2 regions of the Actinoplanes sp. NPDC048988 genome follow, and region 1 is predicted to be linked to the other one. Evidence: riboswitches for the same ligand, from Rfam matches in the RefSeq annotation. Region 1 holds a riboswitch; the other holds the start of a gene.

What was found. A riboswitch is a leader RNA that binds a small molecule or an ion and turns the genes downstream of it on or off. The one in region 1 is predicted to bind thiamine pyrophosphate.
Region 2: linked by a shared signal. The riboswitch ahead of ACGFJ7_RS10295 (thiamine phosphate synthase) and the one ahead of ACGFJ7_RS39430 (ECF transporter S component) in region 1 are both predicted to bind thiamine pyrophosphate.

The regions. Positions count from the first base shown of each region.
Region 1 covers NZ_JBICTW010000019.1:105,526-119,849, forward strand. The annotation lists gene ACGFJ7_RS39420 (energy-coupling factor transporter transmembrane component T family protein) at 1-537, opposite strand, end outside; gene ACGFJ7_RS39425 (ABC transporter ATP-binding protein) at 596-2,017, opposite strand; gene ACGFJ7_RS39430 (ECF transporter S component) at 2,036-2,608, opposite strand; TPP riboswitch at 2,607-2,711, opposite strand; gene ACGFJ7_RS39435 (alpha/beta hydrolase) at 2,852-3,670, shown strand; gene ACGFJ7_RS39440 (DUF6328 family protein) at 3,723-4,247, shown strand; gene ACGFJ7_RS39445 (hypothetical protein) at 4,213-4,821, opposite strand; gene ACGFJ7_RS39450 (Fur family transcriptional regulator) at 4,842-5,249, opposite strand; gene ACGFJ7_RS39455 (metalloregulator ArsR/SmtB family transcription factor) at 5,246-5,536, opposite strand; gene ACGFJ7_RS39460 (metal ABC transporter permease) at 5,539-6,408, opposite strand; gene ACGFJ7_RS39465 (metal ABC transporter ATP-binding protein) at 6,408-7,190, opposite strand; gene ACGFJ7_RS39470 (metal ABC transporter substrate-binding protein) at 7,187-8,104, opposite strand; gene ACGFJ7_RS39475 (DUF6703 family protein) at 8,153-8,407, opposite strand; gene ACGFJ7_RS39480 (antibiotic biosynthesis monooxygenase family protein) at 8,445-8,786, shown strand; gene ACGFJ7_RS39485 (hypothetical protein) at 8,804-9,304, shown strand; gene ACGFJ7_RS39490 (glycine--tRNA ligase) at 9,368-10,747, shown strand; gene ACGFJ7_RS39495 (XdhC family protein) at 10,744-11,238, opposite strand; gene ACGFJ7_RS39500 (hypothetical protein) at 11,363-12,451, shown strand; gene ACGFJ7_RS39505 (hypothetical protein) at 12,448-13,251, shown strand; gene dusB (tRNA dihydrouridine synthase DusB) at 13,318-14,324, shown strand, end outside.
Region 2 covers NZ_JBICTW010000002.1:694,310-708,633, reverse strand. The annotation lists gene rpsK (30S ribosomal protein S11) at 12-419, shown strand; gene rpsD (30S ribosomal protein S4) at 437-1,063, shown strand; gene ACGFJ7_RS10355 (DNA-directed RNA polymerase subunit alpha) at 1,151-2,173, shown strand; gene rplQ (50S ribosomal protein L17) at 2,210-2,794, shown strand; gene truA (tRNA pseudouridine(38-40) synthase TruA) at 2,862-3,671, shown strand; gene ACGFJ7_RS10340 (hypothetical protein) at 3,649-4,437, opposite strand; gene ACGFJ7_RS10335 (class I SAM-dependent methyltransferase) at 4,533-5,141, shown strand; gene ACGFJ7_RS10330 (ABC-F family ATP-binding cassette domain-containing protein) at 5,165-6,820, shown strand; gene thiC (phosphomethylpyrimidine synthase ThiC) at 6,817-8,340, opposite strand; gene thiD (bifunctional hydroxymethylpyrimidine kinase/phosphomethylpyrimidine kinase) at 8,417-9,175, opposite strand; gene ACGFJ7_RS10315 (thiamine phosphate synthase) at 9,172-9,756, opposite strand; gene ACGFJ7_RS10310 (thiazole synthase) at 9,750-10,496, opposite strand; gene thiS (sulfur carrier protein ThiS) at 10,493-10,693, opposite strand; gene thiO (glycine oxidase ThiO) at 10,693-11,688, opposite strand; gene ACGFJ7_RS10295 (thiamine phosphate synthase) at 11,685-12,272, opposite strand; TPP riboswitch at 12,266-12,377, opposite strand; gene ACGFJ7_RS10290 (transposase) at 12,728-12,865, shown strand; gene ACGFJ7_RS10285 (ribonuclease domain-containing protein) at 12,974-13,399, opposite strand; gene ACGFJ7_RS10280 (hypothetical protein) at 13,474-14,324, opposite strand, start outside.

The DNA of each region.
Region 1 (14,324 bases):
GCCGCGGGCTCGGCGGGCCAAGGTGATCATCTGCCATTCCTGGTCGAGCAGGGGGAGCAGGCGGAAGGCGGCCAGGGCGCCGATGGCGAAGCGGGGTGGGGCCTTGGCGTTCTGGACCAGGGCGTCGGCCAGGTCGGTGGGGTCGGTGGTGGCGAAGACGATCACGCCGGGGACGGCGATGGCGAACAGGCGCAGGATCAGGCCCAGGGCCGACACCAGCACGCCGGTGGTGATGTCGAACGGGCCCAGGTCGAGCAGGAGGCGGCCGCCGCGGTCGGCGGCGAACAGGACCATCGTGGCCAGCAGGCCCAGCGCGGCGATCAGCAGGGGCCAGGCGCGGCGGGCCAGGACCGACAGCCGTACGCCGAAGAGAGGAAGCACCGCCAGCTCGATGGCCAGGGCGATCGCGGGGGTCAGCGGGTCGAGTGTGGACAGCAGCGGCAGCGTGAAGAGCAGCGCCGCGCCCAGCTTGGCCACGGGATTGCGCCGGGCCAGCGGGGCCGCGGGGTCGGCGACGGGTTGAAGGACGAAGCTCATCCGCGCCGCTGCCGGGTGAAGAGGGTCGCGGGAGGGCCGAGGCTGTGCGCTAGGTGGTTCACAGGCGCCGCCGGCGGGGGAGCGGGTCGGGCAGGCGCGGGGTGCCGAGCGGAAAGGTGCGGTCGGCGATCGTCTGGACGAAGTCGTCGTCGTGGGTGACGGCGATGATGGCGTGGCCGTCGTCGCGCAGGGTCGACAGCAGGGTGACCAGCTCGATCCAGGTGCGCCTGTCCTGGCCGAAGGTGGGCTCGTCGAGCACGAGCAGCCGCGGCGCGGTGGCCAGGGCGGTGGCGACGCTGAGGCGGCGGGCTTCGCCGCCGGAGAGGGTGTACGGGTTGGCGGCCGCCAGCTTCGTCAGCCGCAGCCGTTCCAGCAGGTCGTCGATGACCTGCTGGTCGTAGCGGCCCAGCCGGCGCGGGCCCAGGGCCAGCTCGTCGACCACCCGTGTCGTCACGAACTGGTGTTCCGGGTTCTGGAAGACCGAGCCGATCCGGCCGGTCAGCGTGGCCGCGCGCCAGCGGTGCGGAGGCTTCGGGTCGTCGAAGGCGTGCACGCGGCCCCCGGTCGGGGCGAGCAGGCCGCCGAGCAGCAGGGCCAGGGTCGACTTGCCGGCGCCGTTGGGGCCGGTCACCGCCAGGACCTCGCCCTCGCCGGCGCCGAGCGACACGGGGGCCAGGCGCCCCGCGACTGTGGCCTGCTCCGTGCGTACGAGGGAAGGATCTGCCGTTGATCTTGATTTGAGCGGGGGAATGGTGAAGCCCGGAACCCAGACACCCTCGTCGGCCAGGCGATCGCCGTAGGCCGCGAACACGACCTCGGGCGCGCCGTCGGCCCGGACGCCCCCGGCCGGCTCGAGCACGACGACGCGGTCGACCAGGGGCAGCGCCTCGGCGACCCGGTGCTCCACGATGATCATGGAGGCGTCCAGGCGGAGGGCGGCGATGGCCTCGCGGACCAGGACGGCGCCGTCCGGGTCGAGGTTGGCGGTGGGCTCGTCGAGCAGCAGCAGGCGAGGGCTGAGGGCGAGCACCCCGGCCAGCGCGAGCCGCTGGGCCTCGCCGCCGGAGAGCGCCGCGGTCGAGCGGATGATCGGATAAGGGAAGCCGACCCGGTCGAGCGCGTCGCTGACCCGCGGCCAGATGTCGGCCGGTGGGACCCCGCGGTTCTCCAGGCCGAAGGCCACGTCGTCGCCGCTGCGGGCCATGACGAGCTGGGTCTGCGGATCCTGGAAGACGATGCCGACCTGGTCGCGGGCCTTGCGCGGGTCGAGGCCGTCGATCTCGATGGCGCCCTCGGACTCGCCCGAGTCCTCCGGCAGCAGGCCGGCCAGCGCGGACAGCAGGGTGCTCTTGCCCGCCCCGGAGGGCCCGAGCAGGAGCACCCGCTCGCCGTGCTCGATCCGCAGGTCGACGTCGCGGACGGCCCAGGCGCGACGGCCCGCGTGCCGCCAGCCGAAACCGCGCAGAACGACCTCACTCATATCGGGAATGAGACCAGATCAGACCAGGGCGCGCGACCGGCCCGCCGGAAACCGGTCGAGCACACCGGTCTGTGCCAGGGCGCGGGTCAGCGCGACGCTGCCGAAGCCGGCGATGACCAGCGACGACAGCGCGGTGATGACGATGTACCAGATGCGCATGGTGGCCCACGAGGTGCCGCCGTACCAGACGAAGGCGTCGTAGACCGAGGCCACGACCCCGGCCGTGGTGGCCGCGAGCAGGGCCACCGGCAGGTTGTAGGCCTTGTAGGCGAAGGCGGCGAACACGAGCTCGGCCCCGAGCGCCTCGAGCGGTCCCTGGATGACCAGGGTCCAGCCCCAGCTCGTGCCGACCGCGGCCGACACCAGCGCGGCCAGGGTGAGGGTGTAGAAGGCGGCGCCCGGCTTACGGACGATGAGGGCGCCGAGGACGGCCGGCACCAGCCACACGCCGTAGATCACGGCCCGGCCGGGCAGCGGGATGGCGTCGGCGGGGCCGTTCCAAAGCAGGCCCCAGGCCCAGAAGATCACGCCGAAGGCGACGGCGATGATCGAGGCGATGACGATGTCGATGGTGCGCCATCGAGATGACATGTGGTTCCTCCCGAGCTTCCTGCGCTGGCATTACCCAGATCAGGTACGAGGGTCTGCGGTGTCACCCGCACTCTCAGCGCTGTGCGCTCCCCTGTCGGACGAGGTTTATTCGCGACCTACCCTGAGTTGCAGATGCGGCGACTCTGGGATGGCGTCTGCACCGTCGCGAATAAACCTCGTGCATTAGTTTCGATGACGCTAACACCGCTTGCTTCTGTGCGCCCAGCGAGGGAGTGATCACACATGGAGATCAAGGCCCGGGGTTTGACCTTCGATGTCTTCGAGGGCGGCCCTGCCGACGGCGACCCGGTTCTGCTGCTGCACGGCTTCCCGCAGGACCACCGCGAATTCGATCTGCTCGCGCCGAAACTGCATGCGGCCGGCTTGCGGACGTACGCCATGGACCAGCGCGGCGTCTCCCCGGGCGCCCGCCCGGCGGACGTCGGCGCCTACCGGATCACCGAGGCGGTGGCGGACGCGGTCGGCGTGCTCGACGCCCTGGGCCTCGAGTCGGCGCACGTCATCGGCCACGACTGGGGCGCCAACGTCGGCTGGATGCTCGCCGCCTGGCATCCCGAGCGGGTCCGTACGCTCACCGCGGTCTCCGTCCCGCACCCCAAGGCGCTGCAATTGGCGTTGCGGACCCGGCCGTCGCAGCGGGCCCGCCTGGCGTACTTCAAGGTCTTCCAGTCGGCCGCCGCCGAGCGACTGCTGCTCGCCAACGACGCCGCCGCCCTGCGCTGGATGCTCAAGCCGATCGGCGAGCGGGCCGGCCTCTACGTCGAGGCCAACCGGGAGCCGGGCCGGCTCACCGGCGGCCTGAACTGGTACCGGGCGCTGACCTTCGACCAGCTCAAGGACGTACGCCTGATCCAGGTGCCCACCACCTACGTCTGGAGCGACAAGGACGGCGTGGTCTCGCTGACCGCGGCGCTGCGCACCCGCGACTGGGTCGACGCCGACTACCAGATGGTCGCTATGCGAGGAATCAGCCACTGGGTCCCCGAGCAGGCGGCCACCGCCCTTGCGGAAGCGGCCATAGCGCGCATCCAGGGAGTTTGATTCACGTTCACCTTGGGGTACTCGTCGCGGCATGCCACCCGAGAAGCCGCGGATGAAGCACGAGTCGGAGAAACAACGCTGGGACCGCAACTTCGCCGATCTCCTCCAGGAGCTGCGGGTCGCGCAGACCGGCATCCAGATCCTGTTCGCCTTCCTGCTGACCCTGCCGTTCAGCAACGGCTTCCCCAAGGTCACGCAATTCCAGAAGGACACGTACGTGGTGGCGCTGCTCGCCGCCGCGGGCGCCACCGCGATGATCATCGCGCCGGTCGCCTTCCACCGGGCGCTGTTCCGTCAGGGCCGCAAGCCCGAACTGGTCCGGTACGCCCATCGGATGGCGACCGGCGGCCTCGCGTTCCTGCTGGTCTCGATGGCGGCCAGCGTCCTGCTGGTCACCGACTACATCCTGGACCGGCCGATCGCCTTCATCTTCAGCGCCCTCACCGCCCTGTTCTTCCTGACCTTCTGGGCCGGCATCCCGTGGCTGCGCCGCAACTGGATCGACGAGGACGACGAGGACGACGAGCAGGACTACGCCGAGGCTAGCGACGAGAACCTTTCAGGCCGAGACTCCTGAGCTCCAGCTCGGCCAGCGCGTCGACCGCCTCGGGGTCGCCGTTGCGCCAGCTCTGCGCGATGTCCGGGCCCATCTTGGCCAGCCGGTTCAGCGGCTGGCCGGCCAGGGCCCGCAGCGCGAGCAGGTCACGGCCGGCGGGCTGATTCCGTACGGAGGTGGCCACGCCGGCCCGGCGGATCCAGCGGATCCGCAGCGGCAGCCAGATCAACAGCACCAGCGCCAGCGGCACGGCGACCGCGGCCAGGGCCATGATGACGGCCATCTGGTCGACGATCTCCTGCTGCTGGCGCCCGGCCTCGGCCAGGTTGCGGGCGGCGTCGGCGGCGCCGGTGAACGGCTTGACCAGCTGGTCACCGACGAGCGGCACCTTGCCGACCTTGCCGCCGGCGTCGGCCAGGTTGTCGGCGATGCCGCCGCCCGCGCTCTCCAGCTTGGCGCCGGGCACGCCCAGCTTCTCGACCATGTCGTGCACCCACAGGCCGGCGCGAACCCAGAGGTAGACCCAGATCACCACGACGATGTCGGTGATCAGCTGGCGGACGGCGGTGGGGATCCTGTCGGCATAGAGCTTCACGCCGTTAGGGTCCCATGTGCTCAGTCCCGGGGCCTGGCCGCGCAGTCGGGGCAGGTTCCGAAGATCTCCATCGTGTGCGAGACGTCGACGAAGCCGTGCTTGCCGGCCACCTTGTCGGCCCACGACTCGACCGCCGGGCCCTCCACCTCGACCGCGCGGCCGCACGACCGGCACACCAGGTGGTGATGGTGCCCCTGGCTGCACCGGCGGTACAGGTGCTCGCCGCCGGGTGGGCGCATCACGTCGATCTCGCCGGCGTCGGCCAGGCCCTGCAACGTGCGGTAGACGGTGGTCAGCCCCACCCGCTCCCCGCGCTCGCGCAGGATGGCGTGCAGCTCCTGGGCGCTGTTGAAGCCCTCGGTCTCGGCCAGCACGGCGCTGACCGCACTGCGCTGCTTGGTGTTGCGCTGCTGACTCTCGGTGCTCACGAACGAACCTCCCTCGCATGGCTGACGGCGTCGGCGACGATGTGTGCGACGTGGTCGTCCACCAGGGAGTATGCGATCTCCCGGCCCCGTCGTGCACCTCGCACCACACCCGCGCCGCGCAGGACCCGCAAATGCTGGGACACCAGCGGCTGCGGCGCGCCCAGCTTCTCGACCAGCTCGTGCACGCAGCGCTCGCCGGCGCCCAGCTCGGCGACGATCGCGACGCGGATCGGCGCGGAGAGCGCCCGCAGCAGCTCGCCGGCCGGCTCGTACGTTTCGTAACCCATTCTCAGGCCTCCTGGAGAACCACGTCAGGGGGCTCCACCTCGCGCGGCGGGTGGGCCCGGCGGCGCAGGACCCGCCAGGTCGCGCCGCCGACGGCGATCGCCACGAAGATGGCCAGGGCCAGGATGACGGTGGTGGCGCCGGGCGGGGTGTCCACCTCGGCCGAGAAGACGACGCCGGCGCCGGCCGCGCCGACGCCGATCAGCATCGCCGCCACCATCGTGCTGCGGAAGCCGCGGGTCACCTGCTGCGCGGCCGCGACCGGGATGACCATCAGCGCCGAGACCAGCAACAACCCGACGGTGCGCATGGCGATGGTCACGGTGACGGCGGTGGTCACGGCCATCAGAAGATTGAGGGTACGGACGGGAAGGCCGCTCACCCGGGCGTACTCCTCGTCGTTGCAGACGGCGAACAGCGCCGGCCGGAAGGCCAGCATCGCGATCAGCACCAGGGCGCCGAGCACGGCGATCAGCGCGATGTCGGTGGGCGACGTCGTGATCAGCGAGCCGAACAGATATTGGATCAGGCTGTTGCTGCTCGCGTCGTCGGAGAGCGACACCAGCACCACGCCGCCGGCGATGCCGCCGTAGAAGAGCAGGGCCAGGGCGAGGTCGCCCGAGGTACGGCCGCGTTCGCGGATCAGCTCGACGCCGATGGCGCCGGCGGCCGAGACGATGACGGCGGCCAGCACGGGGGACTGGTTGAGCAGCAGGCCGACGCCGACGCCGGTCAGGGCGACGTGGCCGATGCCGTCGCCGATCAGCGACAGGCGCCGCTGCACCAGGTAGATGCCGAGCGACGGCGCGGCCAGGCCGATGATGAGCGCGCCGGCCAGGGCACGCATCATGAAGTCGTACTGGAAAAGATCCATCAGTTTGCTGCCATGCGGTCGGTGGGGGCCCACTCGCAGATGCCGGCGGTGGGCTGGACGGCGTGCGGATGCACGTGGTCGTGGTCGGGCTCGGCGTGGTGGCCGGCCGGCTCCGGCGGCGCGCCCTCGAAGGCGATGCGGCCCTCGTGCACCACCACGGCCCGGTCGATGAGCGGGCGCAGCGGGCCGAGCTCGTGCGCCACCAGCAGGATCGTGCCGCCGGTGTCGCCGAAGCGGCCCAGCGCGGCGGCGAACGCCTCCTGGCTGGCCGCGTCCACACCCGCGGTGGGCTCGTCCAGCACCAGCAGGTCCGGCTTTCCGGCCAGGGCCCGGGCGATCAACGTGCGCTGCTGCTGCCCACCCGAGAGGGTCGAGACCGGATCGTTGACGCGGTCCAGGAGGCCGACATCGGTCAGCGCGTCGCGCACGGCCGTCTTGTCGGCCGCGCCGGGCAGCCGGAAGATGCCGCGCCGGGCCAGGCGGCCGGAGGCGACGACCTCGCCGACGGTGGCCGGCACCCCGCTGCCGGCGCCGAGACGCTGCGGCACATATCCGACCCGGGCCCACTGCTTGAAGCGCCGCTGCGGCGTACCGAAGAGGTCGATCTCGCCGCGGCCGATCGGTACCAGCCCGAGGATCGTGCGGATCAGTGTGGATTTGCCGGAGCCGTTGGCGCCGAGGATGGCGACGACCTCTTTCTGGTCGACGGCCAGGGAGACGTCGTGCAGGATCTCCCGGCCCTCGTATCCGACGGCCAGATGGCGTACGTCGACGATGCTCATGCTGTGCACCCCAGGGCGGTGGTGATGGCGGTCAGGTTGGCGCGCATCACGGAGAAATAGTCGTGGGAGGAATCGGTCAGACCCTCGAGCGGATCGAGGACGGCGGTCTTGGCGCCGACCTCGCGGGCGATGGTCTCGGCCACGGCCGGGCTGACCAGCGTCTCGAAGAAGATCGTGGTGGTGCCGGTCGTCTTGGCGGTCTCGGCCACCTCGGCCAGGCGCTGCGGGGAGGGCTCGGCCTCGGGCGAGATGCCGGTGATGCCGACCTCGGTCAGGTCGTATCGGTCGGCCAGGTAGTGGAACGCCTCGTGGCTGGTGACCAGCTCGCGGCGCTCGCAGGTCTTGAGGCTGGTCGCGTACTCGGTGTTGAGTTTGTCGAGCTCGGCGTGCAGTGCGGCCGCGCGGGCCGTGAAGTCGGCCGCGTGCGCGGGGTCGGCCTGGCCGAGACGCTCGCCGAGCTTGTCGGCGATGGTGGCGAAGCGGACCGGGTCGAGCCAGACGTGCGGGTCCATGCCGCCCTCGGCCGTCTCGTGCTCGTGCTCCTCGCCCGCGTGGTCGTCGTCCTCGCTCGCCGGCAGCAGGGTCACCACCGAGGCGGCGTCGAACGCGTGGTCCTCGCCCTCCTGGGCGACGGCCTCGTCGACCGCCGGCTGGAAGCCCTTGAGGTAGACGACCAGGCCGGCCCCGGCCACGTCACCGACCTGGCGCGGGGTGAGCTCGATGTCGTGCGGCTCGGCGCCGGGCTTGGTCAGGTTGGAGACGCTCACCTGGTCGCCGCCGATGCGCTCGCTGAGGAACTGCAGCGGGTAGAACGCGGTGACCACGGCGAACTTGCCGTCCTCGGCGCCGGCGCCGCTGCCGCAGCCGGCCAGCATCGTCAGCGGGAGCAGAAGGGCGAACAGGCGGCGGCGCATAGCATCTACTGTCGCCGACAATGATAATGATTGTCAAAAGCGCATGGGTCACACTGCCTTGGCGACCACGGCCGCCAGCAGCAGAACGAGCATGATCAGCCGGATGGCGCGGGTCGGCGGCGACTGCACCGGCCAGGTCGTGAAGGTCAGCGTGGCCAGACCCAGCCACAGCAGGAACAACAGCGCCGCCCCGACGATCCCGGGCAGGAACAGGCCCGCCATCAGAACGGCCAGCGCCGCGATGAAGGCCGTGGTCGGGCTCACCCGGGCCAGCCGGCGCAGCACATTGTCGGACGGTGTCACCGCGTCACCCCTGTCTCGGCTCTCGTACCCTGTCGCCATGCTGGTGCTCAACCGCTTCGCCGTGCCGGCGGACACGCACGACGAGTTCGTCGCCCAGGCCCACGCCGCTCTCGCCGCCCTCGCCGAGCGGCCCGGATATCTCTCCGGGCGGCTCGCCCGCGCGCTCGAGGACCCCACCCACTGGACGCTGGTGACCGAGTGGGAGTCGGTCGGAGCTTACCGGCGCGCACTGGGCGCCTTCGATGTGAAGGTGCACGCCACCCCGCTGCTCGCCCGCTCGCTCGACGAGCCGTCCGCGTTCGAGACGCTGGCCTCGGCCGCGCCCGGCTCGCCGGTGGTCGAGGCGGAGAGCGACCGGGCCGCCGAGCCCTGGCGCTGACGACTACTGTTGCGCACATGACCACGGCGCCGCCCTTCGTACCGCCGCCCCCGCAGGGTCCCGGCGTGCAGCCGCCCTTCCCGGCGCCGCCGGTCGAGGGCAAGGGCCGGCGCATCGGCATGGGGCTCGGCATCGCCGGCGTGGTGCTGGTGCTGGTCTGCGGCGGCGGGGTCGCCGCGCTCATCGGCCTCGTCTCGGCCGGGTCGAGCGCGCTGCAGGAGCGGGCGCACACGGCGGTCGACGACTACCTGAGCGCGCTGAAGGCCGGTAACTACAAGGCGGCGTACGGCGACCTCTGCGAAAGCGCCCGGCGCCGCGAGTCCCAGGCCGATTTCCAGGCCCGCGTCTCGGCCGAGGAGCCGATCATCTCGTGGCGCCTCGGCAAGCTCGAGGCGACGTACAACCTCACCGTGCCCGTCGAGGCCACCTACGCCGGCGGTGACGTGGAGCAGCTGACCGCCGAGCTCGACCAGAACACGTCCACGGGCGAGTTCGAGGTGTGCGAGCTCGCGGAGTAAATTCTCTGTTCGTCCCGATCCATACCGATGTCCCCGCCGACACCCAGCCGGCGTAGGAGGAACATGCCCGCCGACCGTATCGATGCCGTCGTCAGCCTGGCCAAGCGCCGTGGCTTCGTCTTCCCCTCCAGCGAGATCTACGGAGGAACCCGCTCGGCCTGGGACTACGGTCCGCTGGGAGTGGAGCTGAAGGAGAACGTCCGCCGCCAGTGGTGGCGCACGATGGTCCAGCAGCGCGACGACATCGTCGGCCTCGACTCCGCCGTCATCCTCGCGCGCGACGTGTGGGCGGCCTCCGGCCACCTCGACGCGTTCGTCGACCCGCTGACCGAGTGCCAGTCCTGCCACAAGCGGTTCCGCGCCGACCACCTCGAGGAGGCGTGGGAGGCCAAGCACGGCTCGCCGCCCGCCTCGCTGCAGGAGCTGAACTGCCCGAACTGCGGCAACAAGGGCACCTTCACCGAGCCGAAGATGTTCAACGGCCTGATGAAGACCTACCTCGGCCCGACCGAGAGCGCCGAGGGCCTGCACTACCTGCGGCCCGAGACCGCGCAGGGCATCTTCGTCAACTACAACAACGTGGCCCAGGCCGCCCGCAAGAAGCCGCCGTTCGGCATCGCGCAGATCGGCAAGAGCTTCCGCAACGAGATCACGCCGGGCAACTTCATCTTCCGCACGCGCGAGTTCGAGCAGATGGAGATGGAGTTCTTCGTCGAGCCCGGCAGCGACGAGAAGTGGCACGACTACTGGCTTCAGGAGCGCTGGAACTGGTACCGCGACCTGGGCCTCTCGGAGAGCAATCTCCGCTTCTTCGAGCACCCGGCGGAGAAGCTGTCGCACTACTCGAAGCGCACCGTGGACATCGAATACCGGTTCCAGTTCGGTGGTACGGAGTTCGCCGAGCTCGAGGGCATCGCCAACCGCACCGACTTCGACCTGTCGACCCACTCGAAGCACTCCGGCGTCGACCTCTCCTACTTCGATCAGGAGAAGCAGGAGCGCTGGGTGCCGTACGTGATCGAGCCGGCGGCCGGCCTCACCCGCGCGGTGCTGGCCTTCCTGCTCGAGGCGTACGACGAGGACGAGGCCCCGAACACCAAGGGCGGCGTCGACAAGCGGACGGTCATGCGCTTCGACCCCCGCCTGGCCCCGATCAAGGTGGCGGTGCTGCCGCTCTCGCGCAACCCCGACCTGTCCCCGAAGGCCCGCGGCCTCGCCGCCGACCTGCGCAAGCGCTGGATCGTCGAGTTCGACGACTCGCAGGCGATCGGCCGTCGCTACCGCCGCCAGGACGAGATCGGCACCCCGTTCTGCGTCACCGTCGACTTCGACACCCTGACCGACGACGCGGTGACGGTGCGCGACCGTGACACCATGAAGCAGGAGCGGGTCGGCCTGGCCCAGATCGAGGACTACCTCCTCAAGCGCCTGCCGGGAGCCTAGAACTCGAACCCGCCCGGTCGGCCGTTCCGGTCCGCGATCAACCCGGCCAGGGTCGCCACAGCGATCTCAGCCGGCGTCCGCGACCCGATGTTCAGGCCGATCGGGCGGTGCACCCGCCCGATCTGATCCTCGCCGACCCCGAGGTCGCGCAGGGCCGCCACGTGCGGCCCCTCGACCTTGGGGTTCCCCACGATCCCGATCCATCGGGTCGCACGTTCCAGGGCGTCCTTCAGCACGCTCCCGATCTCATTCCGATGGTGGTCGCTCACCACCACGTCGGTGTGCTCATCCAGCCCCGCCGCGTCGAAATCGTGTACGAACGTGTCGCCGTGCGCCCGCGGCAGTCCTTGCAGCCGAGCCTCATCCGGCTCCACCAGCACCGTCTGAAAGCCCAGATCGGCACCGAGCCGCAGCATCGCCTCACCCACGGCCGACTGGAACACCACCACGAGCCGCCGCGGACTCGACGCCGTTTTCCCCTCATCGCTCACGCCGCCGACTCTGCCAGAGGTATCCGATCATTGCGCCGCATCGTCATCGATGCGAGATTGGCAAGGGTCCGTCCGGGTGATCGAGAGGCGACGCAGGGTGTCCTACGCCGTTCGTCTTCATGAGGTGCTGCGAACCTGGGCCGCCGGCCATGGCGTGCGGGCCGAGGTGGATGTGGCCGAACTGGCCGTTCGCGACTCGCAGATCGATCGCGCCGTGCACCTCTACGAGACGGCCGCCGACGAGCTCACCACCCTGATCGAGCTGGACACGGCGGCCCGCCTCGGCCACCGCCGGCCCGACATGACCACGGCCGACGAACTCGTCCTGGCCGCGCTGCGGATCCGGCGGCTCGTCGCCGGCATCGAGCCGTGGCGCGGCGGCAAGCCCCATCCGCGCGTGCGGCACCGGCTCCGGGCCGCCCTGCGGCGGCTCCAGACGGCGGCCGGGGCCATCGCGGCGGACGAGGCCGGCCTGCTGCTCGATCATCCGGCCGTGGCCGAGGCCTACCAGGCGCTGGACGAGGTCCTGCCCGGCATCGAGTGGCCGGTCCCGCCCACGGCCGGACCGCCGGTGCCGCCCACCCGCGACGCCGTCACCCTGGCCGACCAGTTCCTGTTGATCTTCCGCCCCGGCGACTACGCGTGCGCCGTACACCTGCGTCTCTTCCGTCCCGCCGGGCGCAAGCCGGTGGTGCTGATCGGTGAGCTCGCCGACTACCACGCGCCGGGCCTGCTCGAAGATCCCGGCGCCTATCTGGCCGAGCTGCGCGAGCGTGTGCCCCTGATCGCCGCCGAGTCACCGGAATGGGCGCACTACCTCCCGGCCGAGTACGCCGCCTACAGCGAGCGGCACGAGACGCGCCTCGACCTCGAGCGGGCGGCCGGCGACGCCGACTCGGTGCGACTGGTCTCGGCCGACCTCTCCCTGGCCGAGCTGTCACTGGAAGCCCTGGCGGAGATGGTGGGCGGCCCGGTCCGCCGCTGGCACGCCGCCGACTACAGCGCCGCCGTGCTGACCGGCCTGGGCGTGCGGACGGTGAACGCCCTGACCGGCACCTCCCGGGCGACGCATCCGGAGGCCGAGGCCAAGCTGCGGTGCCGCCGCCGGCGGTGCGGCTCGGGCTTCACCCATCCGGTGCGGACCCTGCCCAAGGCCCGGTGCCCCTACTGCGGTGGCGTGGACGCTCAAGTGACCGAGGTGAACGGGCTGTGACCGGAACGCCGGCCGACGTCGCGCGGTATTTCTACTGGTCCCAACGACGGATCGACCGCATCGCCGAGGACAACCGGATCACCGTCCAGCGAACCGGCTCGACCAAGATGAAGTCTCCGGCCGGGCCGTTCCTGCCCGGCGTGGAGGTCGACCGCCCGCGCCCGGCGATGAGCCGCCCGGAGATCGCGGACCGGATCGAACGGCACCTGGCCGGCGTCACGGTCCGTGATTTCGTCACGCCGCCGCCGGTGCGGTTCGCGGCCGGCCTGGGCACCCTGTCCTTCGCCGAGTTCGTGAACTTCGGCAAGCGGGAGAACATCGTCTCGATCTTCACGGACAGCACCGCGAGCGACGGCACCCACGTGGCGGTCGGCATGTTCGGCAGCAAGGACAACCTGGCCGACATCATCGCCGGGGCGCAGACCACCGACACGGGCTGGTCCTCGTCGGCGGCCAACCACATCTTCGGCTTCATCTCCTCGTTCGGTCGCACTGTGGCTTCCGGCAGCGACCGCGAGGAGATCGCGCGGGAGGCGATAAACCTGCTGACCCACCAGGGCGGCGGCATAGGTGAGGGGGAGAAGCGGGGCTTCACGTACGGGCACATCGGCGAGCACGGCGAGTGGCTGATGGAGGCCTACCTCGACGTGGAGATCGACTACCCGCCCTACGACCGGATCGTCGTCGGGGCGCCGCTCTGGGTGCGGACGGCCTCACCTCAGGCGCTCGTCCTGTATCAGGACGGGCCGCCGGAGCCCGCGCCGAGGAGGCGATCCTGGTGGCGGCGGAGACCCGGCTGAGCGGGCGGGATTTCGGGTGATTCCCGGGAGCATGGCATGCTCGAAGGCGTGACCATCGCACCTCTCATGCTCGGCGACCGCGCCGTCAATCCGCCCGTCGTGCTGGCGCCGATGGCGGGGATCACCAACGTGGCGTTCCGGCGGCTCTGCCGGGAGCAGGGCGGCGGGGTCTACGTCTGCGAGATGATCACGACACGGGCTCTGGTGGAGCGGATCCCCAAGACGCTCAAGATGGTCGCGTTCGCCGAGGACGAGGACTTCCGGAGCCTTCAGCTGTACGGGGTCGACCCCGACGTGACGGCCCGGGCCGTGCGGATGGTGGGCGAGGACGACCTGGCCGATCACGTCGACCTCAACTTCGGGTGCCCGGTGCCCAAGGTGACGCGGCGCGGCGGCGGGTCGGCTCTGCCGTGGCGGCGCAAGCTGTTCGGGCGGATCGTCAAGCAGGCCGTCGACGCGGCCGCCGAATACGGGATCCCGCTCACCATCAAGATGCGCAAGGGCATCGACGACGACCATTTGACGTACGTCGAGGCCGGGCTCATCGCGCAGGAAGCCGGCGTCGCCGCGGTGGCGCTGCACGCCCGTACGGCCGAGCAGAGGTATTCCGGAAACGCGGACTGGGACGCCATCGCGACGTTGAAACAGGCGCTCGACGTGCCCGTTCTCGGCAACGGGGACATCTGGGAGGGTTCCGACGCGCTGCGCATGGTCGAGCAGACCGGCGTCGACGGCGTCGTCGTCGGCCGGGGCTGTCTCGGGCGGCCGTGGCTGTTCGCCGATCTCGAGGCGGCCTTCACCCAGGGCCCCGACTACAAGCCGGTGCTGCCGGCCCTGGGCGAGGTCGCGAAGATCATGTCCCGGCACGCGGAACTGCTGGTCGACGCGCTCGAGGACGAGCGGCACGGGTGCGCGGACTTCCGCAAGCACATCGCCTGGTACCTGAAGGGCTTCCCGGTCGGCGGCGAACTGCGCCGATCCCTGTCGATGGTGTCGTCGCTGGCCGAGCTGGACGACCTGCTGGGCAAACTCGACCCGTCGGTGCCGTTCCCGGAGGAGGAGCTGGGCAAGCC
Region 2 (14,324 bases), on a different contig from region 1:
CGCACTGACTTATGCCACCGAAGGCACGCGCTGGGGCCGCTGTAAAGAAGGTCCGGCGCAAGGAACGCAAGAACGTCGCCCACGGGCAGGCGCACATCAAGAGCACCTTCAACAACACCATCGTGTCGATCACCGACCCGACCGGTGCTGTCATCTCCTGGGCCTCGTCCGGCCAGGTGGGCTTCAAGGGCTCCCGCAAGTCGACCCCGTTCGCCGCGCAGCTGGCCGCCGAGGCCGCCGCTCGCCGTGCCATGGAGCACGGCATGCGCAAGGTGGACGTGTTCGTCAAGGGTCCGGGCTCCGGCCGTGAGACCGCCATCCGTTCGCTGCAGGCCGCCGGCCTCGAGGTCGGGCAGATCTCCGACGTCACGCCGCAGCCGCACAACGGTTGCCGTCCGCCGAAGCGCCGCCGGGTCTAAGGGAGAGACAAGAAGCAATGGCTCGTTACACAGGTGCGGACTGCAAGCGCTGCCGCCGCGAGAAGATGAAGCTGTTCCTCAAGGGCAGCAAGTGCGACGGGCCGAAGTGCCCGTTCGAGTCGCGTCCCTTCCCGCCCGGCCAGCACGGCCGTGGCCGGACCAAGGAGACCGAGTACCTGCTGCAGCACCGCGAGAAGCAGAAGGCCCGCCGCGTCTACGGCGTGCTCGAGAAGCAGTTCCGCGGTTACTACGAGGAAGCCGTCAACAAGCAGGGCAAGACCGGTGAGGTCCTCCTGCAGATCCTCGAGTCCCGTCTCGACAACGTCGTCTACCGGGCCGGCCTCGCCCAGTCCCGCGACATGGCCCGGCAGCTGGTCAAGCACGGCCACTTCCTGGTCAACGGCGTGAAGGTCGACATCCCGTCGTACCGCGTCAAGGAGAAGGACATCATCACGACCCGGGAGAAGTCGAAGGAGATGACTCCTTTCGTCGTCGCCCAGGCTCAGGCCGGTTCGCGTCCGGTTCCGGCGTGGCTGGAGCCGATCCCGAGCGAGATGAAGGTCCTCGTGCACTCGCTCCCGGCCCGCGCTGTCATCGACACGCAGGTCCAGGAGCAGCTGATCGTCGAGCTCTACTCCAAGTAGTGCTCTACCGGGGGCGCCACTCGGCGCCCCCGGTGCATCACCGACGGCCATCAAATAGTGGGTGGCCCGACAGAAAGAAGAAGTAGCGTGCTCATCAGCCAGCGGCCGACCCTCTCCGAGGAGTCGATCAGCGAGACCCGCTCCCGGTTCACCATCGAGCCCCTGGAGCCCGGTTTCGGGTACACCCTCGGCAACTCGCTGCGGCGTACTCTGCTGTCCTCCATCCCCGGTGCTGCTGTCACCAGCATCAAGATCGACGGCGTTCTGCACGAGTTCACCACCATCCCCGGTGTCAAGGAGGATGTGGTCGAGCTGGTCATGAACGTCAAGGAGCTCACCGTCAGCTCCGAGCACGACGAGCCGGTCAGCATGTACCTGCGCAAGCAGGGCCCGGGCGACGTCACCGCCGGTGACATCCAGCCCCCGGCCGGCGTGTCCGTGCACAACCCCGACCTGAAGCTGGCCACGCTCAACAGCAAGGGCCGGCTCGACATGGAGCTCACCGTCGAGCGGGGCCGTGGCTACGTCACGGCGGCGCAGAACAAGAGCGCCGGCGCCGAGATCGGCCGTATCCCGGTCGACTCGATCTACTCGCCGGTCATGAAGGTGACCTACCGCGTCGAGGCGACCCGTGTCGAGCAGCGCACCGACTTCGACCGCCTCATCATCGACGTCGAGTCGAAGGCGTCCATCTCGCCCCGCACCGCGCTGGCCTCGGCCGGCTCGACCCTGGTCGAGCTGTTCGGGCTCTGCCGTGAGCTGGACGAGACCGCCGAGGGCATCGACATCGGTCCGTCGCCGCAGGACGCGCAGCTCGCTGCCGACCTGGCCCTGCCGATCGAGGAGCTGGACCTCACCGTCCGGTCGTACAACTGCCTCAAGCGCGAGGGCATCAACTCCGTCGGTGAGCTCATCGGGCGGACGGAGGCCGACCTTCTGGATATAAGGAATTTCGGTCAGAAGAGCATCGACGAGGTCAAGATGAAGCTCGCCGGAATGGGGCTGGGCCTCAAGGACAGCGCGCCGTCCTTCGACCCCGCTCACGTCGTGGACTCGTTCGGCGACGTGGACTACGACACCGACGATTACCGCGAGACCGAGCAGCTCTGAGTTTTTTAAGCTCGGCCATCTAAAGGAGCATTGGAAATGCCCACGCCCACCAAGGGAGCCCGCCTCGGCGGCAGCCCGTCGCACGAGAAGCTCATCCTGGCCAACCTGGCCACCGAGCTTTTCCGGCACGGGAAGATCAAGACCACTGAGGCCAAGGCCCGCCGGCTGCGCCCCCTGGCTGAGCAGCTCATCACCAAGGCCAAGCGCGGCGACCTGCACAACCGTCGCCGGGTGCTGGCCACGGTGAAGGACAAGGACGTCGTGTACGCCCTGTTCGAGCAGATCGCGCCGCGCTACGGCAACCGCCCCGGCGGCTACACCCGGATCACCAAGACCGGCCCGCGCAAGGGTGACGCCGCTCCCATGGCCGTCATCGAGCTGGTCGAGGAGCTCCAGGTCGCGGCGACCACCGCGCCGGCCAAGAAGGCGGCCCGCAAGGCCACCGCGCAGCAGGACAAGGTCGAGGCCCTGGCCCGCGAGGACGAGGCTCCGGCCACCGCGCCGGCCGCCAAGGCCGACACCGACGGTGACCAGGACGCCGAGGCTCCGGTCAACGCGTCCGGTGACAAGGGCGCCGAGGGCCCGGGCGACCAGGCCGAGGGCGACGACACCAAGGCGTGACGTAACGCGAAAGACCCGGTGCTCCCATCTGTGGGAGCACCGGGTCTTTTCTTTGTGTGGGGGAGAGATGGAATCGATCCGGCTGCGGCTGGACGTGTCGTACGACGGGGCCGACTTCTCCGGGTGGGCGGCGCAGCCCGGCCGGCGGACGGTCGCCGGGGTGCTCGTCGAAGCGCTCGGGCGGCTGGTCGACGCCTCTTCGCTGGGGCTGACGGTCGCGGGACGTACCGATGCGGGCGTGCACGCGAGTGGGCAGGTCTGCCATGTGGATCTGCCCGCCGAAGCGTGGGAGCGGCTGGAGGCGTCGCTGCTGCGGCGGCTGGCCGCACTGATGCCGCCGGACGCGCGGGTCCGGGCGGTGCGGCCGGTGCCGCCGACCTTCGACGCGCGCTTCTCGGCCACCTTCCGCCGGTACGAGTACCGGGTCGCCGACACCGTTTGGGGGCCGGAGCCGCTGCGCCGGCACGACACCATCAACTGGGTGCGGCCGCTCGACCTGGACCGGCTGAACGCGGCCTCGCAATGGCTCACCGGCGAACACGACTACGCCGCGTACTGCAAACGCAAGGAGCACGCCACCACGATCCGGGCCATCAACCGGCTCGACTGGCGGCGTGACCCGGACGGCGTCTGCGTGGCCACCGTGCAGGCCGACGCGTTCTGCCAGTCGATGGTCCGCAGCCTGGTCGGCGCGCTGCTGGCGGTCGGTGACGGCCGCCGCGACCCGGGCTGGCCGGCCACCCTGCTGAGCCGCACGGAACGCTCCAGCGAGGTCACGGTGGCCCCCGCCCATGGGCTGACCCTGGTCGAGGTGGGCTATCCGGCCGAGACCGAATACGCCGTACGGGCCGAAGCTACCCGGCGGCTACGGGCCTGAGCAGCGACTCGGCCAGATGGGTGTCGATGATCTCGGCGGTGATCCGGGTCGCCACCTCATCGTCCGGCAAACCGTCGGCCCGGGTGATCACGCAGTAGAGCAGATAGTGACCCCGGGCGTGCCAGCCCACCTGCGGCGGGGTCGTACCGGCCTCGGACGCGGGCAGCGTCGCGAAACCGCCGTCACCGCCCTCGACCAGACCGCGCAGCAGGTCCTCGACCTCGGCCGCGCCGGCCGGATCGGCCAGGTTGAAGGCGCCGGCCGTGACCCGGTAACCCGGGTAGGGCGCGATCAGGCCGGCCCGGACCACCTCGGTACAGCCGTAACGCTCGAGCAAGGCGCCGATCTCACCCGTCGTCGCCTCGGCGCAGTCGGCGCTCATGTGCCGCAGATCGACGGCGTACGGCCCGGCCGCCCCGGCCGGGCGTATCCCGTCGTCGGCCGGGAAGACCTCGCCGAGCGAGAGCGTCCGCGGCTGGGAGACGCCGGCCGGCGCCAGAGTGGTGGCCGGTGCCCGGTCGCGGAACCGGTCGGCGAAGACCAGGAAACCGAACATGCCGAGCAGGGCCACCAGGATCAGCGCGGCCAGGCCGCGGGTGAGCAGTTGGAAAGGGCGCAACGGCTCCACTCGGGCGCGGCGCCGAACCCGGGGCGGGGAAGGGGCCGGACGATGCTGTCCGGCGGGGGCGACGCCGCGGGCGAGCAGAACCAGGCCGCCGTCGGCGGTCGCGCGGTGGGCCGGTCGGGAAGGGGTGCCGTACCGCATGCGGCCACGCTAGGAGCGCATGGTGATCAATGAACGCACAGTTTGTGCGGCACCCCGGAGGTTGGTGCCGCGTTGAAAACCGGCAGACTTGACGGGTGACCGCCGACCATTACTTCAGCGCCGAGCCGACGGGGCCCGAGCAGCGCCGTGAGATCCAGTTCAGCGTCTCGGGCCAGGACTACAAGCTCGCCACCGCGTCCGGCGTGTTCTCGTCGGGACGGCTCGACCCCGGCACGACCGTACTGCTGGAAAAGGGTGACCTGCCGACCGGCGGGACGCTGCTCGACCTCGGGTGCGGCTATGGGCCGATCGCGTGCGTGCTGGCCCGGACGGCGCCCGGCGCGGTCGTGCACGCCGTCGACGTCAACGCGCGGGCCCGGCAGCTGACGATGGAGAACGCGGCCTCGCTCGGGCTGACCATCCACGTCGCCGCGCCGGACGAGGTGCCGGCCGACGTCACGTTCGACGAGATCTGGAGCAACCCGCCCACCCACGTCGGCAAGGCCGAACTGCACGCGATCATGGAGCGCTGGCTGCCCCGGCTCGCTCCCGGCGGCGTGGCCTGGCTGGTCATCAACCGCAACCTCGGCGGTGACTCGCTGCACACCTGGCTGGTCGGGAAGGGCTGGGCGGTGACGCGGGTGGCCAGCAAGAAGGGCTTCCGGGTGCTGCGTGTGACGTCCGCGCCCGAGAAAACCGCCTGACTTCCGGCCAGTCGCCAGGAAGGATGTCGGCCATGGGGTACGTGGATGTCGCCGGCGCCGGATTCGTGCTGCCCGACGGGCGGCGGCTGTTCGCCGATGTGTCGTTCCGGGTCGGCGAAGGGGCCAAGGTTGCCCTGGTCGGGCCGAACGGCGCGGGCAAGACCACGCTGATGCGGCTGGTCGCCGGCGATCTGTCCACCCCGGAGGGCAGCATCGCGCGCTCCGGCGGGCTCGGCGTGATGCGCCAGTTCATCGGCATGATCGGCGACGACCGTACGCTGGCCGACCTGGCCCTGTCGCTGGTGAAACCGGCGCTGTCGCAGGCGGGGGAGCGGCTCGAACGGGCCGCGGCGGCGCTCGACGACTCCGAGCGCAGCCAACTGGCGTACGCCAACGCCCTCGCCCATTGGGGCGAGGTCGGTGGATACGACGCCGAGGTGCTGTTCGACACCGTGGCCGTGGCGATCCTCGGCAAGCCGTGGGAGGACGTGCGGCATCGTCCGGTCCGGACCCTCAGCGGCGGGCAGCAGAAAAGGTTCGCGCTCGACCTGCTGCTACGCGGCGACGACGAGGTGCTGCTGCTCGACGAGCCCGACAACTTCCTCGACGTGCCGGGCAAGCGCTGGCTCGAGTCCCGGCTGCGCGAGTCGTCGAAATCGGTCCTGTACGTCTCGCACGACCGGGAACTGCTGGCGCAGACCGCCGACCGCGTGGTGGCGGTCGAGGGCGGCAGCGCGTGGACCCACCCCGGCGGCTTCGCGTCCTGGCACGAGGCTCGCGTGCATCGCCACTCCAAGCTGGAGGAGAACCGCCGCCGCTGGGAGGAGGAACATCAGAAGCTGCGCGAACTGATGTTCATGTACAAGCAGAAGGCGGCCTACAACTCCGACATGGCGTCGCGCTACCAGTCGGCGCAGACCCGGCTGCGCAAGTTCGAGGAGATCGGCCCGCCGCCGCTGCCGCCGAAAGACCAGTCGCTGCGCATGAACCTGCGCGGCGGCCGTACGGCGAAAAGAGCGGTGATCCTCGAACAGCTGGAACTCGAGGACCTGACGTTCCCGTTCGACCTGGAGATCTGGTACGGCGACCGGGTGGCCGTGCTCGGCGCGAACGGCACCGGCAAGTCCCACTTCCTGCGCCTGCTGGCGGCCGGCGGCAGCGACCCGGAAGCGGAGAACAAGCCGGTCGACGGGGCGCCGCTGGCCCACGTGGCCCACAACGGCGTGGCCCGGCTCGGCGCCCGGGTGCGGCCCGGCCACTTCTCACAGACCCACGACCGGCCCGAACTGCTCGAACGCACCCTGGTCGAGATCCTGTGGCGGGGCGACGACCACCGCTCCGGCATGGACCGGGCCGGCGCGATGAAGGCCCTGAACCGCTACGAGCTGGCCGGACAGGGCGATCAGCGCTTCGGCACCCTGTCCGGCGGTCAGCAGGCCCGCTTCCTGGTGTTGCTGCTGGAACTCTCCGGCGCCACGGTCCTGCTGCTCGACGAGCCGACCGACAACCTCGACCTGGCCTCGGCCGAGGCCCTGGAGGAGGGCTTGCGCCAGTTCGAGGGCACGGTGATCGCGGTGACCCACGACCGCTGGTTCACCCGCTCCTTCGACCGCTTCATCCTCTTCCAGGGCGACGGCGAGGTCGTCGAAACCCCCGAGCCGGTCTGGGACGTCCGCTAGGACTGCGTGGTGAGCGGAACGTAGACCTTTCCGCCGCTTGCGGTGAACTCCTCCGACTTCTGCTGCATGCCCTTGGCCTTCAGTTCGTGGCTGATCTTCATGGAGCAGAACTTGGGGCCGCACATGGAGCAGAAGTGGGCGGTCTTGGCGGCGGGGGCGGGCAGGGTCTCGTCGTGGTAGGCGCGGGCCGTCTCGGGGTCCAGGGCCAGCTCGAACTGGTCCTCCCAGCGGAACTCGAAGCGGGCCTTGGACAGGGCGTCGTCCCAGGCCTGGGCGCCGGGGTGGCCCTTGGCCAGGTCGGCCGCGTGTGCGGCGATCTTGTAGGCGATCATGCCGGCCTTCACGTCGTCCTTGTCGGGCAGGCCCAGGTGCTCCTTGGGGGTGACGTAGCAGAGCATCGCCGTGCCGTACATGCCGATCATCGCGGCGCCGATGGCCGAGGTGATGTGGTCGTAGGCGGGGGCGATGTCGGTGGCGAGCGGGCCCAGCGTGTAGAAGGGTGCGCCGCCGCAGAGCTCGACCTGCAGGTCGACGTTCTCCTTGATTTTGTGCATGGGCACGTGGCCGGGACCCTCGACCATGACCTGGACGTCGTACTCCCAGGCCCGGTGGGTCAGCTCGCCCAGGGTGCGCAGTTCGGCGAACTGGGCCGCGTCGTTGGCGTCGGCGATCGAACCGGGGCGCAGGCCGTCGCCCAGGGAGAACGTGATGTCGTACCGGGCGAAGATCTCGCACAGCTCGTCGTAGTGGGTGTAGAGGAAGTTCTCCTCATGGTGGGCGAGACACCAGGCCGCCATGATGGAGCCGCCGCGGGAGACGATGCCGGTGACCCGGTCGGCGGCCAGCGGCACGTGCGGCAGGAGCACGCCGGCGTGGATCGTCATGTAGTCGACGCCCTGCTCGGCCTGCTCGATGATGGTGTCGCGGAACAGGTCCCAGGTCAGCTTGACCGGGTCGCCCTTGACCTTCTCGAGCGCCTGGTAGATCGGCACGGTCCCGATCGGCACCGGCGAGTTCCGGATGATCGCCTCGCGGGTCTCGTGGATGCGCGGGCCGGTCGACAGGTCCATCACCGTGTCCGCGCCCCAGCGGGTCGCCCAGGTCATCTTCTCGACCTCCTCGGCGACCGACGAGGTCACCGCGGAGGTGCCGATGTTGGCGTTGACCTTCACCAGGAAGCGGGAGCCGATCACCATCGGCTCCGACTCGGGGTGGTTGACGTTCACCGGCAGCACGGCCCGGCCGGCCGCGATCTCGTCGCGGACCAGTTCCACCGGAACGTTCTCACGGATGGCGACGAACTCCATCTCGGGCGTCGTCTCGCCGGCCCGGGCGGCGGCGAGCTGCGTCCGGCCGCCGGCCCACGGTTTCCGCAACGGGGGCAGGCCCACCGCCGGATCGCTGCCCGGGCCGGAGGTGTCGTAGAGCCGTACGGGGTCGTTCCCGTCGCTCAGCACGACCTCCGAGAACGGCACCTTCAGGTCGGGGCGCGATCCCTCGACGTACACCTTGCGCCTCATGCTTTTCCTCCCCAATCGTGACAAAACCGGCGGCGAGTGGCAGCACGGATTCCCGTACCGCAGCCGTCGGAGCCTTTTAGATGAAGTGGTTCAGCGGACCGGGCCCGGCACCCAGCCGCCAGTCGCTCCCGCCGGACAGCGCGGCGGTCACGTAACGCTTGGCCGCGCGGACGGCCACCGGCACGGAGTCCCCGGCCGCGAGACGCACGGCCACGGCCGAGGAGAAGGTGCAGCCCGAGCCGTGGTTGTTCGCGGTCGGCACGGACTCGCCGCGCAACGTCTCGGCGGCGCCGTCGTGCCACAGGACATCGGCGGCGGTCTCACTGCCGGTCACCACCACAGCGCGTGCGCCCCGCTTGGCCAGCAGCTCGGCCGCCGCGACCATCTCCTCGGGCGTCTCGACCGGGCTTCCGGTCAGGGCGCCGGCCTCCTGGCGGTTCGGGGTCAGGACACAGTGGTGCGAGACCAGGGGCGCGACGGCCGCGGTGTCGGCCAGGCGGGCGCCGGAAGTGGCGACCAGCACCGGGTCGACGACGAGGTTGGGCAGGCGGTCGGCGCGGTCGGCGATCAGGGCGGCCACGGCGGGGTCGCCGATCATGCCGACCTTGACGGCGGCGACCGGGAAATCGGCCAGGACGGCGTCGAGCTGCGCGGCGACGATGTCGACGGGGATGGGGTGGATGGCGGTGACGCCGAGCGTGTTCTGGGCGGTCACGGCGGTGATGACCGAGGTGCCGTAGGCGCCCAGGGCGGCGAAGGTCTTGAGGTCGGCTTGAATGCCGGCGCCGCCGCCGGAGTCGGAGCCGGCGATGGTGAGCACGACCGGCGGCGTCATCGCGCGGCCGCCGGGCTCGCCGACAGGGCTTCCGCCAGTTCCCCGGCGGCTCGTTCCGGATCGGGAGCCCGCATGACGGCCCCGAGGACGGCGACCCCGCGTGCCCCGGCCGCGACGCAAGCCGCCGCCCGCGATGGTGTGTCGATCCCGCCCAGCGCCAGCCACGGCACCTTCCCGGCGAGCGCCGCCGCCCCCTCCGGGCTCAGCGCCGGCCCGTACCCCGGCTTGGTTTTCGTCAGGAACACCGGCGACAACGTCACGTAGTCCTCAGTGGACAGGCGCGGTACTCCGTGCGCCGAGCGCCCGACCAGCTCGACACCACTGACCGGCAGCGGGTCCGCCTCGGCCAGGTGCACCGCGTTCCCGCCCAGCGGATCAGGGCCCGCCACGATCAGCCGTCCGGGCGGCAGCAGCGAGCGCAACTGCTCGGCGAGCGCGGCCCGTTCGGCGTACGGCAGATCTCTCTCGCGCAGCACGACCCACTCGGCGCCGCCGCGGATCGCGGCCCGGACCACCGAGACCAGCGGGCCCGTGGCGATCCGCCGATCGGTGAGGACGACGAGCCCGCCCGGCGTCACCATTGGGCCAGCCCCTCATCCGATGTGGACGCCAGAGCGTGGAAGCGCCGTGGGATGCGCCCCGCCGTGTAGGCCAGCCTTCCGGCCAGGACCGCGTGGCGCATGGCCGACGCCATCGCCGCCGGGTCGTCGGCCCGGGTGATGGCGCTGGCGATCAGCACCGCGTCGCAGCCCAGCTCCATCGCCAGGGTCGCGTCCGAGGCCGTGCCGATGCCCGCGTCGAGCACGACCGGGATGTCGACGCTCTGCCGGATCAGCCGGATGTGGTGCGGGTTGGAAATGCCCAGGCCGGAGCCGATCGGCGAACCCGCCGGCATCACCGCCGCGCAGCCCACGTCGGCCAGGCGCCGGGCCAGGATCGGGTCGTCGCTCGTGTACGGCAGCACCGTGAACCCGTCGCCGACCAGCGTCTCGGCCGCGCGCAGCAGCTCCACACCGTCGGGCAGCAGGGTCCGGTCGTCGCCGATCACCTCGAGCTTGATCAGGTCGGTTTCGAAGGCCTCGCGGGCCAGGTGGGCGGTTTTCACCGCGTCGCCCGCCGTGTAGCAGCCGGCCGTGTTCGGCAGCACCCGCACGCCGAGCCGGTCGAGCATCGGCAGCAGGCCCGGCCCGGCCGCGTCGACCCGGCGCAGGGCGACCGTGACCAGGTCGGTTTCGGAGGCGACGATCGCCTGTTCGAGGGCGGCCAGGCTGTTGGCGCCGCCCGTGCCCAGGATGAGCCGCGACTTGTCGAACACCGTCAACCTCCCTGCGCGGCGGTCAGCACCTCGACCGCGTCGCCCTCGGTCAGCGGCACCGCGCCCCACGTGGACCGGGGCACCACCTCGCCGTTCACCGCGACCGCGACGCCGCGCCGGGCCTCGGTGAGCGTTTCGACCAGGGCCAGCACGGACATTTCCGTCTCGGAGTCGAAGCTGCGCCCGTTGACTGTCAACCGCATCAGAACCTCCTCGGGTCGAAGTCGGGGATTTCCTTGCCGTCCAGCACCAGATCGGCCACGAGTTCGGCGGTCACCGGGGCGAGCAGGATCCCGTTGCGGTGATGGCCGGCGGCGACGATGTGCCCGTCCGCGAAGAAGCCGATCAGCGGCGCGTTGTCGGGTGTTCCGGGGCGATGGCCCACGGTCGTCTCGGCCAGTTCCAGCTCGGCCAGGCCCGGTACCAGATCGATCGCGGCCCGCAGCAGGTCGTGGACGCCGCCGGCGGTGACCAGGCTGTCGGTGCGCTCCTCCTGGGTGGCGCCGATGACGATCTCGCCGTCCCGGCGGGGCACGATGTAGACCGGCCGGCCGTCGACCGTCGCGTCGAGCACGTGCCGCAGCAGCCCCGGCTCGCCTCGCAACCGCAGGACCTGGCCTTTGACCGGCCGTACGGGCAGTCCGGTGAGCCGGGCGGTGCCGCAACCGGCCGCCACCACGACCGTCGTCGCGTCCACATCGGACAGCGACTCGATCCGCTTCGGCACGACCCGGTCGCCGAGTTTCGCCCGCAGCGCGGCGACCACGCGCCGCGGGTCGACCTGACGTTCGCGCGGCGAGTGGACGCCGGCGCGTACCCGCGGCGACAGCGCCGGCTCCAGTTCCCGCAGCTTCGAGTGGCGCAGCAGCGGCAACTGCTGCCTGGTCCACTGGCGGGCCGCCTCGGCCACGTCGTCGGCGGTCATGGCCAGGCTCAAGGTACCGGTGTCGTCGTAGCCGACGTCGACGCCGAGCTCGGCCGCGAAACCCGGCCACAGCTCGGCCGACCGCTCCATCAGCCGCACCAGAGCCGGCTCCTCGAACGCCGACTCGCCGCCGGGCGCCAGCATGCCCGCCGCGACATGCCAGGCGCCCTCGTCACCGCCGTCGAAGACGGTGACGTCCAGCCCGCGCTCGACGAGCCGGAAGGCGACCGCCAGGCCGATGATCCCGCCACCCACCACCGCGACGTCGCTCATGCCCGGCCGTCCAGGGCCTGGAGGAACTCGATGGTGGCCCGGGCCGGGTCGGACGCGATCGCCGAGATCGCCGCCACGCCGTACGCGTCAAGCACCGCGACCCGGTCGGCGGTGACCCCGCCGATCGCGATGACCGGCGTGCCCGGCACCGCCGCGACCACGTCTTTCACTCCCGCCGGCCCGATCGGCTCGGGCAGCCCGACCTTGCTGGCGGTCGCGAAGGCGGGGCCCACGCCGAGGTAGGACGCTCCGTCCCGCACGGCGTCGAGGGCGGCTTCAGGGGTACGGCACGTGGCCCCCACGACCGCATCGGGCCCGAGCACCCGGCGCACCGCGGCGACGGGCAGATCTTCGGCCCCGACGTGTACGCCGTCGGCGCCGGCGGCCAGAGCCACACCGACCCGGTCGTCGACCAGGCAGAGCGCGTCACCAGCGCGCCGGCACACGTCGAGGGCGGCGACGGTCAGCTCGTAGGCCGCCCGGTCGGACGATTTGACCCGCACCTGGATCGCGACCGGCCCATGGCCGACCGCCCCGCGCACCACATCGAGCGAGTCGGTGATGACATGCAATCGAGGAAACAACGAACGCTCCTCCCTGCGCCGGCATGACCCGGATCAGGTTCGACGGTCGGGGGCTGCGACGGCCCCCCTCTCAGCCCGGTGCACCGGACTCCCGTGGGGTTGTGTTCGGACCATAACCGGTCCGCGACGAGAAAAGCTAGAGCGAGCGCTGTGCCCGACGTCTCCCGAAATCACCCACCGGTGGCCCAGGGCCTGTCTGGTGGGTCACGCGGGGCTGCGGCGTGGCCCAGGTGGTGGCTGGCGGCGGCCGCAGAACGACCACACACAACACCGGTATGCGACCTTCCCGCAGCCGACGCCAGCCACCACCTAGACCTCGCCTCGCTCAGTCGATGGCCGCGAGGTTGCATGGGCCGCCTGAGCAGGCGCTGAACGACGTCGGTAGGCGCACGCCGAGATGGCGGCTTGCCCTGGACATGATCGACGAGCTACTCGGCTCGGGCTGAAGCCCGAGCGTGCTGGTCGCTGACGCCGGCTACGGCGACGCCGGACAGTTCCGGCAAGCCCTCGCTGAGCGCGGCATCGACTACGCGGTCCAAGTCGCGCGCATCGAACACGACTACCGCGAAGTCAAAACCCATGCGCCGGAATGACTCTCTACGCCGTACTTCGACGCCCGCCTCATCGGCACCTGCCCACCTGCCGCGCCCACTTCCCGCAACGCAATCGCCGCGCGGGAAGAGGACCAGGACAAAGCCCTACTAGAGCTTGTAGAAGGTGACGTAGTGGTCCGGAGTGAACCAGGTCTCCCTTGTGGAGCGGTTGACCACGATGCGGTACGCGTCCCGGGCCGCGCCGCGGGTGCGGGAGTAGACGTCGTATTCGCTGTAGGTGGCGTTCGTGGGGAGCTGCTTCTCGCGGTTCTGGAACGTGCCGCCGGTGTAGTTGTACTGGCCGTACGGCCACGCGTACCAGCCGCTGCTCGTCGGCCAGCCGAGTGTGGACCAGCCCGTGCGGGCGGTGCGGGCGGCCGAGCAGCGGGAGATCGTGCAACTCGAGTGGACGGCGGCCTGGGCCGCGTCGGGGGCCACCACGGCCGGCGCCACCAGGGCGGGGCCGGTGAGGGCGAAGACCAGGGCGAGGCCGGTGAGGAACCGGCGGAGGCGGGGGTGCCGGTCAGTGGTCATGACGACATCGTGCGCGGCCGGGAGGCCACGCGGTACCTCCCGGCCGGATCATTCCATTGATGTTTACCTATGCCTTACCGGCCCAGGCCGCTCACCCAGTCGCTCAGTTCGCCCTCTTTGCCCTGGTGGCGGGGCTGCGGTGGGGTGAAGCCGTCGAACGACGGTGTCGGCAGGACGCCGGTGTCGGACGGGCGCAGCTCATGGTCGGGGCGCTGGGCGGCAGCCGACGCGCGGGCGGCCACTGTGGCCCGGGCCGCGGCGACGTTCGCCCGGCCGGTGATCGCCTGGGCGGCGCCGGCGCCCGGCAGCGGGCCGGTCGGGGCGGCGCCGGGCAGCGCGCCCGTGGGGGCAGCGCCGGGCAGCGAGCCGGTGGGAGCGCCGGCCGAGGGGCCGGCGGCGGCCTGGGCGATCGCCGAGTGGGGCTGGGCGTCGCGCTGGGGCAGCGGCGGGCGGTCGGCAGTCGGCGGGGCCTCTCCGGTGGCGCCGACCGGGCCGCGCCGGAGGACCGCGGCCAGCACCGAGCCGAAGACGCCGGCGCCGGCGGCGGTCATCGCCGCCCAGTAGGGGACTTCCTGGTAGCGGTCGGCGCCCGCACCCGGTCCGGCGATCAGGTAAGCCACCGTCAGCAGGGCGGGGCCGGGCAGACCGGCCAGCGCGACGGCGACCAGCGAATGCCGGCCGCGGCGGGCGATGAGGCCGATCACCAGGCCGCAGATCAGCGCGAGCGCCGGCATCGTGAAGAGCGCGGCCTGGTCGACGACCTTGTCGGGCAGGATGCTCAGGTCGAGCACGCCGAGGCGTACGGAAACCGGGTCTTGACCTGGCCGCAGTGACGGCGCCACCGAGACCAGCGCGATGACCCACGTCGCGACCGTCAGCGTGAGGACGCTCCAGCGAGCGACCGCGCTGCGCAGGACCGCGTACG